3 regions of the Pseudomonas sp. RIT-To-2 genome follow, and region 1 is predicted to be linked to each of the others. Evidence: predicted binding sites of a transcription regulator. Region 1 holds the regulator's gene; each other region holds the start of a gene.
The links. Region 1 encodes sigma-54, which starts transcription at its own class of promoters, with help from an activator protein. Its sites were predicted from a motif close to ANTGGCATNNANNTTGCTNT; they were not measured.
Positions count from the first base shown of each region.

Region 2: the regulator sigma-54 is predicted to act here: its motif matches at 2,124-2,143, upstream of flgB (flagellar basal body rod protein FlgB).
Region 3: the regulator sigma-54 is predicted to act here: its motif matches at 2,374-2,393, upstream of QBK88_RS14015 (circularly permuted type 2 ATP-grasp protein).

Region 1 is NZ_JAPYKM010000002.1:278,905-283,460, forward strand. It holds gene lptC (LPS export ABC transporter periplasmic protein LptC) at 1-200, shown strand, start outside; gene lptA (lipopolysaccharide transport periplasmic protein LptA) at 187-729, shown strand; gene lptB (LPS export ABC transporter ATP-binding protein) at 729-1,454, shown strand; gene QBK88_RS03250 (RNA polymerase factor sigma-54) at 1,645-3,141, shown strand; gene hpf (ribosome hibernation-promoting factor, HPF/YfiA family) at 3,252-3,560, shown strand; gene ptsN (PTS IIA-like nitrogen regulatory protein PtsN) at 3,573-4,037, shown strand; gene rapZ (RNase adapter RapZ) at 4,040-4,556, shown strand, end outside.
Region 2 is NZ_JAPYKM010000011.1:161,845-166,400, forward strand. It holds gene flgE (flagellar hook protein FlgE) at 1-477, opposite strand, end outside; gene QBK88_RS12785 (flagellar hook assembly protein FlgD) at 505-1,206, opposite strand; gene flgC (flagellar basal body rod protein FlgC) at 1,222-1,668, opposite strand; gene flgB (flagellar basal body rod protein FlgB) at 1,672-2,079, opposite strand; gene cheR (protein-glutamate O-methyltransferase CheR) at 2,332-3,159, opposite strand; gene QBK88_RS12805 (chemotaxis protein CheV) at 3,213-4,142, opposite strand; gene flgA (flagellar basal body P-ring formation chaperone FlgA) at 4,218-4,556, shown strand, end outside.
Region 3 is NZ_JAPYKM010000013.1:70,215-74,770, forward strand. It holds gene QBK88_RS14010 (alpha-E domain-containing protein) at 1-919, opposite strand, end outside; gene QBK88_RS14015 (circularly permuted type 2 ATP-grasp protein) at 932-2,341, opposite strand; gene QBK88_RS14020 (ribonuclease E inhibitor RraB) at 2,562-2,903, opposite strand; gene QBK88_RS14025 (hypothetical protein) at 3,120-3,356, opposite strand; gene QBK88_RS14030 (LTA synthase family protein) at 3,552-4,556, opposite strand, start outside.

The DNA.
Region 1 (4,556 bases):
CCGACCAGAAAGACCGCCCTACCCTGATTACCAGCACACGCATGACGGTATTCCCACAACAGCAATATGCGCAGACAGACCGAGACGTTAGAATCGACGGCGCCGGTGGCGTCTCTACGGGCAAGGGCATGAAGGCATATTTGAAAGACAGCAAGATCAACTTGCTGTCCAACGTAAGAGGATTGTATGAGGCTCGTTAAAACCCTCCCTTTATTGCTCTCCCTGGGCTCTGCACTGGGGAGCGTTAGCGCCTGGGCACTGCCAACGGACCGCGACCAACCGATCCACATCCAGTCCGACGATGCGCAACTGGATGACAAGCAGGGCGTGGCTGTCTACAAGGGCAATGTGATCATTACCCAAGGCACCATGAAGATCACCGGCAACACCGTGACCATCACCCGAAACGCGCAGGGCGACGTGGACACCTTCACCTCCGTGGGCAACCTGGCCTACTACGAGCAGAAGCCGGCCATCGACAAGCCGATCGTGCAGGGTTGGGGCAAGACCATCCAGTACCAGTCGGCGCTGAACCACATCACCCTGATCGACCAGGCCAAGGTGGTGAACGACGGCAATACCTCCGAAGGTGAGAAGATCATCTACGACACCGTCAAGCAGGTGGTCAACGCTGGCCGTGCCAATGGCACCAAGATCACGGCGCCGCGTCCACGGATCGACATGGTCATCCAGCCGAAAAGCAAAACCGACCAGCAGCAGGGCAAGTAATGGCGACTCTCAAAGCCCAGCACCTGGCCAAGGCCTACAAGGGCCGGCAAGTGGTGCGTGACGTCAGCATGTCCATCGAAAGCGGGCAGATCGTCGGCCTGCTGGGGCCCAACGGCGCCGGCAAGACCACCTGCTTCTACATGATCGTCGGCCTGGTGCAGGCGGACCAGGGTCGCGTGCTCATCGACGACCTGGACGTCAGCCACCAGCCGATGCACGGCCGCGCACGCTCCGGTATCGGCTACCTGCCACAGGAAGCCTCGATCTTCCGCAAGCTGTCGGTGTCGGACAACATCATGGCGATCCTGGAGACGCGCAAGGAGCTGGACAAGCCCGGGCGCCTCAAGGAGCTGGAAAGCCTGCTGCAGGAGTTCCACATCACCCATATTCGCGACAACCTGGGCATGAGCCTGTCCGGTGGTGAGCGGCGCCGAGTGGAAATCGCCCGCGCCCTGGCCACCGCGCCCAAGTTCATCCTGCTGGACGAACCGTTCGCCGGTGTCGACCCGATTTCGGTCGGCGACATCAAGCAGATCATCCACCACCTCAAGAACAAGGGTATCGGGGTGTTGATCACCGACCACAACGTTCGCGAGACACTGGACATCTGCGAAACCGCTTACATCGTCAACGATGGCCAGTTGATCGCCGAGGGCGATGCCGAAACCATCCTGGCAAACCAACTGGTGAAAGAGGTTTACCTCGGTCACGAGTTCCGCCTGTAAAGGCGAGGTGTTTGGCTTGATGCCTGGGCGTGTCGCATTTTTTTAGCCCCACGGGGCTTTTATTGCGGCATCGCTCTAGGCAAACACTTCGGTTTCAGGCATATAATTTGCTTACGACAAAAGCCGAGAGCCTCGGCGCCCTGTAGTGGATGGCGCTTTGCGCCGGCGAATAAGGTGTTAAGCCCCTGCCATGAAACCATCGCTCGTCCTAAGAATGGGCCAGCAACTGACGATGACACCGCAGTTGCAACAGGCCATCCGCCTCCTCCAGCTCTCCACCCTGGACCTCCAGCAGGAAATCCAGGAGGCCCTGGAATCCAACCCCATGCTCGAGCGCCAGGAAGAAGGCGACGATTTCGACAACAGCGACCCGATGGCCGACAAGGCCGAGCAGCAGGTCACGCCGGAAATCCAGGAGCCCAGCTACCAGGAAACCACCGCACCCACCGTCGACAACCTCGAAGATGGCGAGTGGAGCGAACGCATTCCCAACGAGCTTCCCGTCGACACCGCCTGGGAAGACATCTATCAGACCAGCGCCAGCAGCCTGCCCAGCAACGATGACGACGAATGGGACTTCACCACCCGCACGTCGGCCGGCGAGAGCCTGCAGAGCCATCTGCTGTGGCAACTGAACCTGGCGCCCATGTCCGACACCGACCGGCTGATCGCCGTCACCCTGATCGACTGCATCAACAACCAGGGCTACCTGGACGAGACCTTGCAGGAAATCTGCGACTCCTTCGACCCGGAGCTCGACATCGAGCTGGACGAAGTCGAGGCCGTGCTGCACCGCATCCAGCAGTTCGAGCCCGCCGGCATTGGTGCCCGCGACCTTAGCGAGTGCCTGCTGCTGCAATTGCGCCAGATGCCCGCCAAGACCCTGTGGCTGGCGGAAGCCCAGCGTCTGGTGGCCGAGTACATCGACCTGCTGGGCAGCCGCGACTACAGCCAGCTGATGCGGCGCATGAAGCTCAAGGAAGACGAACTGCGCCAGGTGATCGAGCTGGTGCAGAGCCTCAACCCGCGCCCTGGCTCGCAGATCGAGTCCACCGAAGCCGAATACGTGGTGCCGGACGTGATCGTGCGCAAGGACAACGAACGCTGGCTGGTGGAACTGAACCAGGAAGCGGTGCCGCGCCTGCGGGTCAACCCTCAGTACGCCGGCTTCGTGCGCCGCGCCGATACCAGCGCCGACAACACCTTCATGCGCAACCAGTTGCAGGAAGCGCGCTGGTTCATCAAGAGCCTGCAAAGCCGCAACGAAACCCTGATGAAGGTGGCCAGCCAGATCGTCGAGCACCAGCGTGGTTTCCTTGACTACGGCGACGAGGCCATGAAGCCACTGGTACTGCACGATATCGCTGAAGCGGTGGGCATGCACGAGTCGACCATTTCGCGGGTGACCACGCAGAAATACATGCACACGCCGCGTGGCATATACGAGCTGAAATACTTTTTCTCCAGCCACGTCAGCACCTCCGAAGGCGGTGAATGCTCGTCCACGGCAATTCGCGCGATCATCAAGAAACTGGTTGCCGCCGAAAATCAGAAAAAGCCATTGAGTGACAGCAAGATCGCTGGTTTACTGGAGGCACAAGGCATCCAGGTAGCCCGCCGCACTGTCGCCAAGTACCGTGAATCCCTTGGGATCGCGCCGTCCAGCGAACGCAAGCGGTTGATGTGATCCTGGCGGCGCGCAAGCGCCGCCGGTGGGCGCGCCAGATGAGCCACAGCGTTCCAGTGGCAGGTTATCCGACCTGTCTCTTTATGCACTGGCAATAAGGAGAAAGCGGTATGCAAGTCAACATCAGTGGACATCAACTGGTTGTGACCGACGCCATGCGCACTTACATCGGTGAGAAACTGGACCGATTGGAGCGCCATTTCGACAAGATCACCAACGTGCAGGTCATCATGGAGGTCGAGAAGCTGAAACAGAAAATCGAGGCCACCCTGCGCGTACCCGGTGGCGAAGTAGTGGCCAACGCGGAGCATGACGACATGTACGCGGCCATCGACCTGCTCACCGACAAGCTCGACCGCCAACTCAAAAAGCATAAGGAAAAACAGCAGAGTCTGCTGCAAGGCGCGACTGCCCGCTGACCCTCCCCACTCATGACTCAACTTCAACATATCCTGACCCCCGGCCGTTCCCTCGTGAACGTGCCGGGCGGCAGTAAAAAGAAAGCCATCGAAACCATCGCCACCTTCTTTGCTCGCGAAGTGCCGGGGCTGGAGATGCAGGTGGTGTTCGACAGCCTGATCGCCCGTGAAAAACTCGGTTCCACCGGTTTTGGCAACGGCATCGCCATCCCCCATTGTCGCCTGCCCGGCCTGACATCGCCGGTCAGCGCCCTGCTGCACCTGGAACACAAGATCGACTACGACGCCATCGACGGCGCCCCCGTGGACCTGATCTTCGTGCTGCTGGTGCCCCAGGAAGCCACCAACGAACACCTGGCGCTGCTCAGCCAGATCGCCAGTATGCTCGACCGCGCCGACGTGCGTGAGCGCCTGCGTTCGGCCAAGAGCAGCGAAGCACTCTATCAAGTGGTTCTGGACGAACAGAAAGGTCATTGACCATGCGCCTGATCATCGTCAGCGGTCGCTCCGGCTCGGGCAAGAGCACGGCCCTGGATGTACTGGAAGACAACGGCTTCTACTGCATCGACAACCTGCCGGCCGGGCTGCTGCCGGAACTGGCCGAGCGCGCATTGATACGCACCGAGCTGGCCCAGCCACTGGTCGCCGTGTCCATCGACGCCCGCAACCTGCCTAGCGACCTGTCACGCTTCCCGCAGTTGCTGCAGGAAGCGCGGGACAAGCACATCCAATGTGATGTGTTGTACCTGGACGCCGACGAGGAAACCCTGCTCAAGCGTTTCTCCGAAACACGGCGGCGCCACCCGCTCAGCAACACTTCGCGCTCGCTGGCCGAGGCGATTCGGGTGGAAACCGACTTGCTCAGCCCGATCGCCGACCTGGCCGACCTCAAGATCAACACCACCCATCTGAATCTCTACCAGTTGCGTGACTCCCTCAAGCTGCGACTGCTGAACAAGCCCGAGCCGGGCACCGCGTTCCTGATAGAGTCGTTCG
Region 2 (4,556 bases), on a different contig from region 1:
TTCCGAGATCGAGCTGGTGGCTTTGGGCGCCAGGTTCGAGGTGTCGATGGCCAGGTTCGACAGCACGCCGGAGGTCAGCTTGCCGGTGGTGTCGGTGGTGTAGCCCTGCAGGTTGTTACCGCTGGAGTCGACGATGTTGCCCGATTTGTCGCTGTAGAACGCACCGGCACGGGTATACAGCTTCGAGCCGTTGTCGCTCAGCACGAAGAAGCCGTTGCCGTTGATGGCCATGTCCAGGCTGTTGCCGGTGGATTCGATGTTGCCCTGGGTGAACTGTTGCGATACGGCGGCGGTGGTCACACCGCTACCGACCGTGGTCTTGCCCGAGGTGCCACGGATGGAGGCCGCGTACTGGTCGGCGAATTCTGCGCGCGACGATTTGAAACCGGTGGTGGCGACGTTGGCAATGTTGTTGCCGGTGACGTCCAGGGCTTTGTTGGCTGCTGCCAGGCCACTGAGGCCGACGTTGAAAGACATGTTTTCACTCCTGCGCCGTAGCCGGCATTAAATTCCGATGGTTTGGACAGCAGACAGGGCAACACTGGAGCCCGTTGCAAGGTTCAGCGTCATGGCGCCACCGCTGGTGGTGGCCATGGTCACGCTGTTGACCGTGGTCGGCAGGTTGGTGGTCATCACGGTCGAGGTACCGTCGACGGTGGCCACTGCCTTGAAGGTGTAGATGCCGGAGGCCGCGGTGTTACCGTCGCCATCCTTGCCATCCCAGGTAAAGTTGTAGGTGCCGGCCGACTGGGTACCCATGTCCAGGGTACGCACCAGGGTGCCGTCACTGCTGTAGACGCCCACGGTGTTGCTGGTGCTGGAGTCGGTGAGGTTCACCGAGCCCGTCAGGCCTTTGCTGGTGTCGACGTCGGCGGTAGTGCCGGTGACGGTCACCGAGTGGCCAACCAGCGAGGAAGCCTGCAGGGCCTGGGACGACTGGTACGAAGTGAGGATGGTGCTCACCGAGTCATTGAGGCTCTGCATGCTTTCCAGGCTGCTGAACTGGGCCAGCTGGGAAACGAATGCGGTGTTGTCCTGCGGGTCCAGAGGGTTCTGGTTCTGCATCTGGGTAACCAGCAATTGCAGGAACGCGTCCTTGCCCAAGGCGCTGCCAGCGGTACCGGTGGAGCTGTCAGTGGTACTGGTGGTCTTCTGCAGCGCGGTCAGAACGGATGAAGCCGAGGTGCTGTCGGTAGTCGTGGTCATGCTGTTTCGCCCCTATCACTGACCCAGGGTCAGGACTTTCTGCATCATTGTTTTCGCGGTATTCATGATGTCCGCGTTGGTCTGGAACGAACGGCTGGCGGAGATCATGTCGGCCATCTCCTCCACCACGTTGACGTTGGGGTAGTACACGTAACCGTCTTTGTTGGCGGCGGGGTTCTTCGGTTCGTAACGGGCTTCCAGATTGCTCTGGTCCTCGACCACGCCCGACACCTGCACACCGCTACCGGCGGCGTCCTGATCCTGGAACAGCGAACCGCTGTCGCCGGTGGCCTGGGTCTGGTCGAACACGGTAGCGAACACCGGGTGACGTGCGCGGTAGGTCTGGTCGATGCTCGACGAGACGGTCTCGGCGTTGGCGATGTTACTGGCGACGGTGTTCAGGCGAGTGGTCTGGGCACTCATGCCGGTACCGGCAATGTTGAAGACGCTGGCTAGAGACATGAATCATTCTCCCCGGATGGCTGAGACCAGCCCTTTGAATTTGGCGTTTAGCAGGGTGAAGCTGGCCTGGAAGTTCACCGAGTTCTGCGCGTAGTTGGCCTGTTCGACCTGCGCGTCCACGGTGTTCTGGTCCAGCGACGGCTGGCTGGGGGTGCGGTACAGCAATTGCTGGTCACCCACGTTCACGCCTTCGGCTTCGATGTGGTTGGCGTTGGTCCGCTCCAGTTCGAAGGTGCCGTTCTGGCGCTTGTCGCTTTCGGCCTGCAGCACGGCAGCGAAGTCCAGGTCACGCGCCTTGTAGTTGGGCGTGTCGGCGTTGGCCAGGTTGTTGGCCAGCACTTCGGCGCGCTGGGCACGAAAGGCCAGGGCCTGTTCGTGGATGCCTAGGGCTTTGTCGAAACTGATGCTCATGGTGGAGACCTGTAAACGGCGGACCGGATGTTGGTGACTGAGAGATAGCAAGGGCCGTGCCAGATTGGAAACAGCCCGGTTTTGCTGGGTTTGGCAGGAAGCGGCAAGCGGCGCTGCCAGAAAAGCGGCAAGGGAATTCCGCTGGGTGCCAACAAAGCGGCAAGGTGGGGTTGCCGCGCGGCGCCCGGGGCGCGGCCAGGTCCGCTGCTATGACGGGGGGAAGAACAACAAAGGCCCCGAAGGGCCTTTGCATTATTTCGCCTGGTAGATGATGCCCGGGCTGCACTGAACCATCTGGTAATGGTCCGGCAGGCCGTTGAGCGCTTCCGATGCTCCCAGGAACAGGTACCCACCAGGTTTGAGGGTGCCATGGATGCGCATCAGGATGTCTTTCTTCACCTGTGCAGAGAAATAGATCAGCACGTTGCGGCAGAACACCACGTCGAACTTGCCCAGGGCAGCGTAGCTGTCCAGCAGGTTGAAGGAACGGAATTCCACACGGCTGCGGATGGGTGCCTTCACTGCCCAGCGGCCGGGGGCCTTGGTGTCGAAGTAGCGTTGCAGGCGGTCAGCCGATAGCCCACGGCCAATGGCCAGGCTGTCGTACTCGCCGCTTTTGCAGTTGGTCAGCATGGAACCGGACAGGTCGGTGGCAACGATCTGCGCGCCGCCCTTGAGCTGTCCCAGGTTGGTACGCTCGAACTCATCGATGGTCATCGACAGCGAGTACGGCTCCTGACCCGAGGAGCATGCCGCCGACCAGATGCGCAGCCGCTGGCCCGGCGAGTTCTTGACGAACTCGGGCAGCACCTTGTTCTTCATGACTTCGAAGGGGTAGGTATCGCGAAACCACAGGGTCTCGTTGGTGGTCATCGCGTCCACTACCTGCTCGCGCAGGCCACTGCGCGGCTGGGTCTGGATGCGCTGCACCAGTTCGCCCAGGGACTTGATGCCCTGCTGTTCCATGAGCTTGTTGAGACGGCTGGAAACAAGATATTGCTTGTTCTCGCCCAACAGAATGCCACAGGCTTTTTCCAGGAAGACCCGGAACTGTTCGAAATCCAAATTACCCGTAGACAATGGTGCCGCCTCTCAAATCGTCTGTCGTGTCCGGGGCGCAGGCGCCCCGGTCGTTAGCTTGCTGCCTTGATACGGTCTACAACCCGTTGTGCCAGATCATCGGGCCGGAACTTGGCCAGAAAATCGTCCGCCCCCACCTTCTTGACCATGGCCTGGTTGAACACACCCGACAAGGACGTGTGCAGGGTGATGTGCAGGTTTTTCATGCGTGGATCGCTGCGAATCTCCGCAGTCAAGGTATAGCCGTCCATCTCGGGCATTTCGATGTCGGAAATCATCATGAGGAATTCTTCCTCGGGACGTTTGCCTTCATCCACCAGCTTGCGCAGGTAATCCAGCGCCTGGCGCCCATCATTCAAGGCTACCACTTCCACACCCACCGTCTGCAAACAGCGCGTGACCTGCTTGCGCGCCACCGAGGAGTCATCGACGGTCAGCACGCGCAGTGAAACCGCTTTGTTCTGGGTCTCCACGTCCACCACACCGGCGGAAATCGACTCCGAGGTGGGGGCCACTTCGGCGAGGATTTTCTCCACATCGATGATTTCGACGAGCTGATTGTCCACGCGAGTCACGGCCGTCAGGTAGTGATCACGGCCGGTGCCCTTGGGTGGCGGATGGATCTCCTCCCAGTTCATGTTGACGATGCGCTCCACCGAGTGCACCAGGAAGCCCTGAATCTTGGTGTTGTACTCCGTGATGATCACGAAGGTGTTCTTGATGTCCTGCTGCAAACTGCGCCCACCGGTCGCCAACGCCAGGTCGAGGATCGGAATGGTTGCCCCACGAATATTCGCGACACCGCGCACTACCGGGCTGGACCTGGGCATCATGGTCAGGTTCGGGCACTGCAACACCTCCCGTACCTTGAACACGTTGATGCCATAGAGCTGCGACCCGTTGAGACGGAACAACAGAAGCTCCAGGCGGTTCTGCCCTACCAGTTGAGTGCGCTGGTTCACCGAATCCATTACACCAGCCATGCCTGTGACTCCTTAAAACTTCGCTTGGAACGTAACTGCCCACTGAGTCGGCACGCCCCTTGCTTTTTATAGTGTATGAACGCAAAAACGACATTTTCCCGACGCATGGCACAGAGGTTACTCTGCGGGCTTGCTGCGGTCTGCATTTTTGGATTCGGCAGTGCCTCCCAGGCCGAGGAATTCACAACTCCTGAGCAACTTATCGGTACCACCCAGGGTTTTCTTGAGTTCACGGTAGAAGATTATCTGGCAACCAGCCAGACCGAAGGCCGTTATGAGATTCAGGTCAACACGCTGGACCCGCGCTTGCACATGGGGCTATGCGACAAGGAATTGACAGCAGCCCTGCAAAGCCCTGCCACTCCTATCGGCCGAGTGTCGGTACGGGTGCGCTGTGAAGGCAGTTCGCCGTGG
Region 3 (4,556 bases), on a different contig from region 1:
CGTTGCCCAATTCGGCGACCTTGGGAATGAATTCGGTGAGCCAGGCGTGCAGGCCTTCGTCGAGGATTTCGCCGATGCCGGTGTAGCGCAGGCGCGCGTCCAGCTCGGCGGCCAGGCGCTGGGCCGGGCGGCCGTTGAGGCCCGGCAACGAGGCCAGGATCTGGTCGATCTCCTCGGTGCAGGCGCGCAGCGAACGCGGTACGTCGGCGCGCAACAGCAACAGTTCGGCCACGTTGTGGGCCGATGGCGCGTCACGGTAGATCTCGGTGTACGCCTCGAATGACGACAATGCACGCAGCAGCGCGCTCCATTGGTAGTAGCTGCGCGCCGAGTTCTCATCCACCAGTTCGGCTTCATCGCCGAGCATTTCATAGCGTGCATCCACCAGGCGCAGGGTGTTGTCTGCGCGCTCGATGAACGTGCCCAGGCGAATGAAGCGAAACGCATCGTTGCGCATGATGGTGCCGTAGCTGGCGCCACGGAACAGGTGCGAGCGCTCCTTGATCCATTCACAGAAGCGGCTGAGGCCATAGCGCCCCAACCCCTGCTCGGCGATGCCGCGAATTTCAAGCCAGGTGGAGTTGATGTTTTCCCACATGTCGGCGGTAATGCGCCCACGTACCGCATGGGCGCTGGCACGGGCCGCGCCCAGGCAGCTGTAGATACTGGCCGGGTTGCTGGCATCCAGGGCGAAGAAATGCAGCAGCCGTTCGGCGTGCAGCTTGCCGTGACGCTCCAGGTAATCGTCCAGGGTGCCGGTGATCAGCAGCGGCATGGCCATTTCGTCCAGGCCGTCGCCGCGGCCGTCCTGTGGCATCAGCGACAGGGAATAGCTGACGTCGAGCATCCGTGCGAGGTTTTCGGCCCGCTCCAGGTAGCGCGACATCCAGTACAAGTCAGAGGCAGTTCTACTCAGCATTGGCAGGCATCCTTAATCCTCGACCACCCAGGTGTCCTTGGTTCCGCCACCCTGGGACGAGTTGACCACCAGCGAGCCCTCGCGCAGCGCCACGCGGGTCAGGCCGCCGGGCACCACACGGGTTTCGCGGCCGGCCAGGACGAACGGGCGCAGGTCGATATGGCGCGGGGCAATGCCGTTTTCGACGAAGGTCGGGCAGGTCGACAGCGACAGCGTCGGTTGCGCGATGTAGGCATGAGGCCGGGCCTTGAGCCGGGCACGGAAGTTCTCGATCTCGGCCGCGCTGGCGGCAGGCCCCACCAGCATGCCGTAACCGCCGGAGCCCTGGGTCTCCTTGACCACCAGCTCCGGCAGGTGCGCCAGAACGTGGGACAGCTCTTCAGGCTTGCGGCACTGCCAGGTCGGCACGTTCTTGAGAATCGGCTCTTCGTCCAGGTAGAAACGAATCATGTCAGTCACGTAGGGGTAGACCGACTTGTCGTCGGCCACCCCGGTGCCGATGGCATTGGCCAGAATCACGTTGCCCGAACGGTACGCGGCCAGCAACCCCGGCACACCGAGCATCGATTCAGGGTTGAAGGCCAGTGGGTCGAGGTAGGCATCGTCCAGGCGGCGGTAGATCACATCAACGGCCTTGGGGCCGTCCGTGGTGCGCATGAACACCCGGTCGTCACGCACGAACAGGTCCGCGCCTTCCACCAGTTCCACGCCCATCTCCCGTGCCAGGAAGGCATGTTCGAAGAACGCACTGTTGAAGCGCCCCGGGGTCAGCACCACCACGCTGGGGTTATCGATGGGGCTGGAGCTCTTCAGGGTGTCGAGCAACAGGCTGGGGTAGTGATCGATGGGGGCGATGCGTTGCGCGGCGAACAGCTCGGGGAACAGCCGCATCATCATCTTGCGGTCTTCGAGCATGTAGCTCACGCCGCTGGGGGTGCGCAGGTTGTCTTCCAGCACGTAATAGCTGCCATCGCCATCACGCACCAGGTCTACCCCGGAAATGTGCGAATAGATGTCACGGTGCAGGTTCAGGCCCTGCATTGCCAGTTGATACTGTTCGTTGGCCAGCACCTGTTCGGCGGGAACGATCCCTGCCTTGATGATGCGCTGGTCATGGTAGAGGTCGGCAAGGAACATGTTCAGCGCCTTGACCCTCTGGATACAGCCGCGCTCCACCACGCGCCATTCACTGGCGGGAATGCTGCGTGGAATGGTATCGAATGGAATCAGCCGCTCGGTGCCTTGCTCATCGCCATAGAGCGTGAAGGTGATACCCGCCCGGTGGAACAGCAGATCGGCTTCCCGGCGCCGCTGGGCCAGGAGCTCTTCGGGGGTGTCGGCCAGCCATCGCGCGAACTCCCGGTAATGCGGGCGGACAACGCCGCCGGCATCGTACATCTCATCATAAAAGGTGCGGATCATGCCGTACTCCTTGTCACCCGGACACCAAGGCCATCGCAAGGCCCGTGCCAGCGGCATAAACGCTTATAAAACAATCGGTTGGCTAAAACACCAGCAAACTACGCACCATTCCTGTGCGTGATCCACCACAACCGGCTTATGGACGCTTCATTGCGAAGCGTCCTAAGGATAGCTGCAAGCCCCAAGTTGTCAGTTTGAGGCTTGAACCTTTCACCTGATTTCAGGCTTGAAGCCGTTGGACCTGATGCTTGACGCCCCAGCCTTCGATCTCGCCGCCCAGCGGCTCGATGACGGCCTCGAAGTCTTGCTCGAACTCGCCGATGCCGCCGTAGGTGGCGTACATCACCTTGCTGAGCTCCAGGTACCAGGCGCCATCGTCCCGTTCACTGACCTGCGCGTTGAGTGATTCACCCTGAAACTTTCCCGCCGCCGTACGCGCACGCTTCTCGTCCGGGAACACGGCATAAAACTCGATGGGGTGGATGCTGGCGAAATCAAATCCGCCTTCTTTCATGCGGCGCAGCACGTGGGTGCTGATGTCTTCTTGATAGGCTGTGCTCATGGATCGTCCTCCTCATCATTGATGGATAGACTTTCAGTACTTCCAGGACCTCCGTTGACAGATGACTGCAAAGGGAATACGCGGCCCCTCAGGGACCACCCGGAAACAAGCATGAAGCTGACAAGACAAGGTCACGGCCAACGGTCGGCCGTCCTCGGTTGCAGAGTAGCGCGAAGGCAGCGCCTGTGCCAGAGGGTCAGGCGCACAGGGTATGGATCAGTCGACTTGTGTCACAGAAACGATTTCCATGGCATTCATCTCCTTGAGCGCCTTCGCCGCCGGGTCCGGGGCGCGGTTGTCGAAGTCGTTCAGGTCGGCCTTGGCCAGCACGGGCCGGTAGTAGGCGCGCACATGCCGGGCCGCTTCATCCTTGTCGGGACGCTGATCGGCATCGATTTGCAGGTTCAGTTGCTGACCGTGCTCATCGATAAAAGCGATTTGCCACTTTTTCATCAGTATCTCCTCGGCAGACTGAGGCAACCGCCTCACTTAACTTGACCGAGGGACAGGGGCATCGTTCCAAGGGAATGCCAAATGGCACCGCTGGCACTGAAACGACTGTGGGAGCTGGCTTGCCAGCGAGCTTTCGAGGTTGAAAGCTCACCGCCAAGCCAGCTCCCACAGAAGCCGGCATCGAATCAGAACACCCTACTGCTTCGAGTCGGCGACACCCGCGGTGTTGTCCAGCAGGCTCTTGGTGGCCGTCTGGATGAACGAGTCGAGCTTGTGCAGCAGGTCGGCCTGATCAGGCTGATCGGCGATCGACTCGGCTTTCGGGTCGCTGCCCAGTTGGAAGCGGAACATGCGCGGTGGCATGTCCTTGGGCTGCACCAGTATCCGATCACCCGTGATGATGGCCACGGTCTGCTCGTTGCCCGACGGCTTGATCACGCCAAAGCCCTTGTCGCCTTCCGGCAGGTTCAGCAGGTCACGGCCCCAGCACTGGTTGCGGGTTTCGCCACCGACACGGCCCATGATGGTCGGCACGATGTCGATCTGGGTACCCACGGTGTGGTTCACCGCGCCGAACTTCTCCTGCAGGCCTTCGCCGATCATGAGCATGGGCACATTGAAGCGGCCCAGGTCCATTTCGGTGATCTGCTGCTCGTTGCCGAAACCGTGGTCGCCGACGACGATGAACAGGGTGTCCTTGAAGTAAGGCTCTTTCTTGGCCTTCTCGAAGAACTGGCCCAGGGCCCAGTCCGAGTAGCGCATGGCTGTCAGGTGCTGGTTAAGCGGGCCACGGTCAGTGACCTGGGGCACCGGCAGCGGCGACGGGATGGCGTACGGGGTGTGGTTGGACAGGGTTTGCAGCAGGGCATAGAACGGTTTGCCGGCCTTGTCGCGCTTGGCCAGTTCCTCGGCGCCACGGTCGAACATGTCCTGGTCGGACACGCCCCAGGTGGGGTCGGAGAACACCGGGTTGACGAAGTCATTGCGGCCGATGAAGGTGGTCATGCCCTGGTTGGCGAAGAAGCCCGACTGGTTGTCCCAGGCGAAATCACCGTTGTACACGTACACGTCATCGTAGTTGCGCGCGCTGAGCAGCTCCGGCAGGCCCGACAGCTTGTGAGCGCCTTCGGGGGTCTGCATCAGGTATTCGAAGCCTGGCAGGTTGGGGAAGCAGCCCATGGTGGCGAACATGCCCTGGTG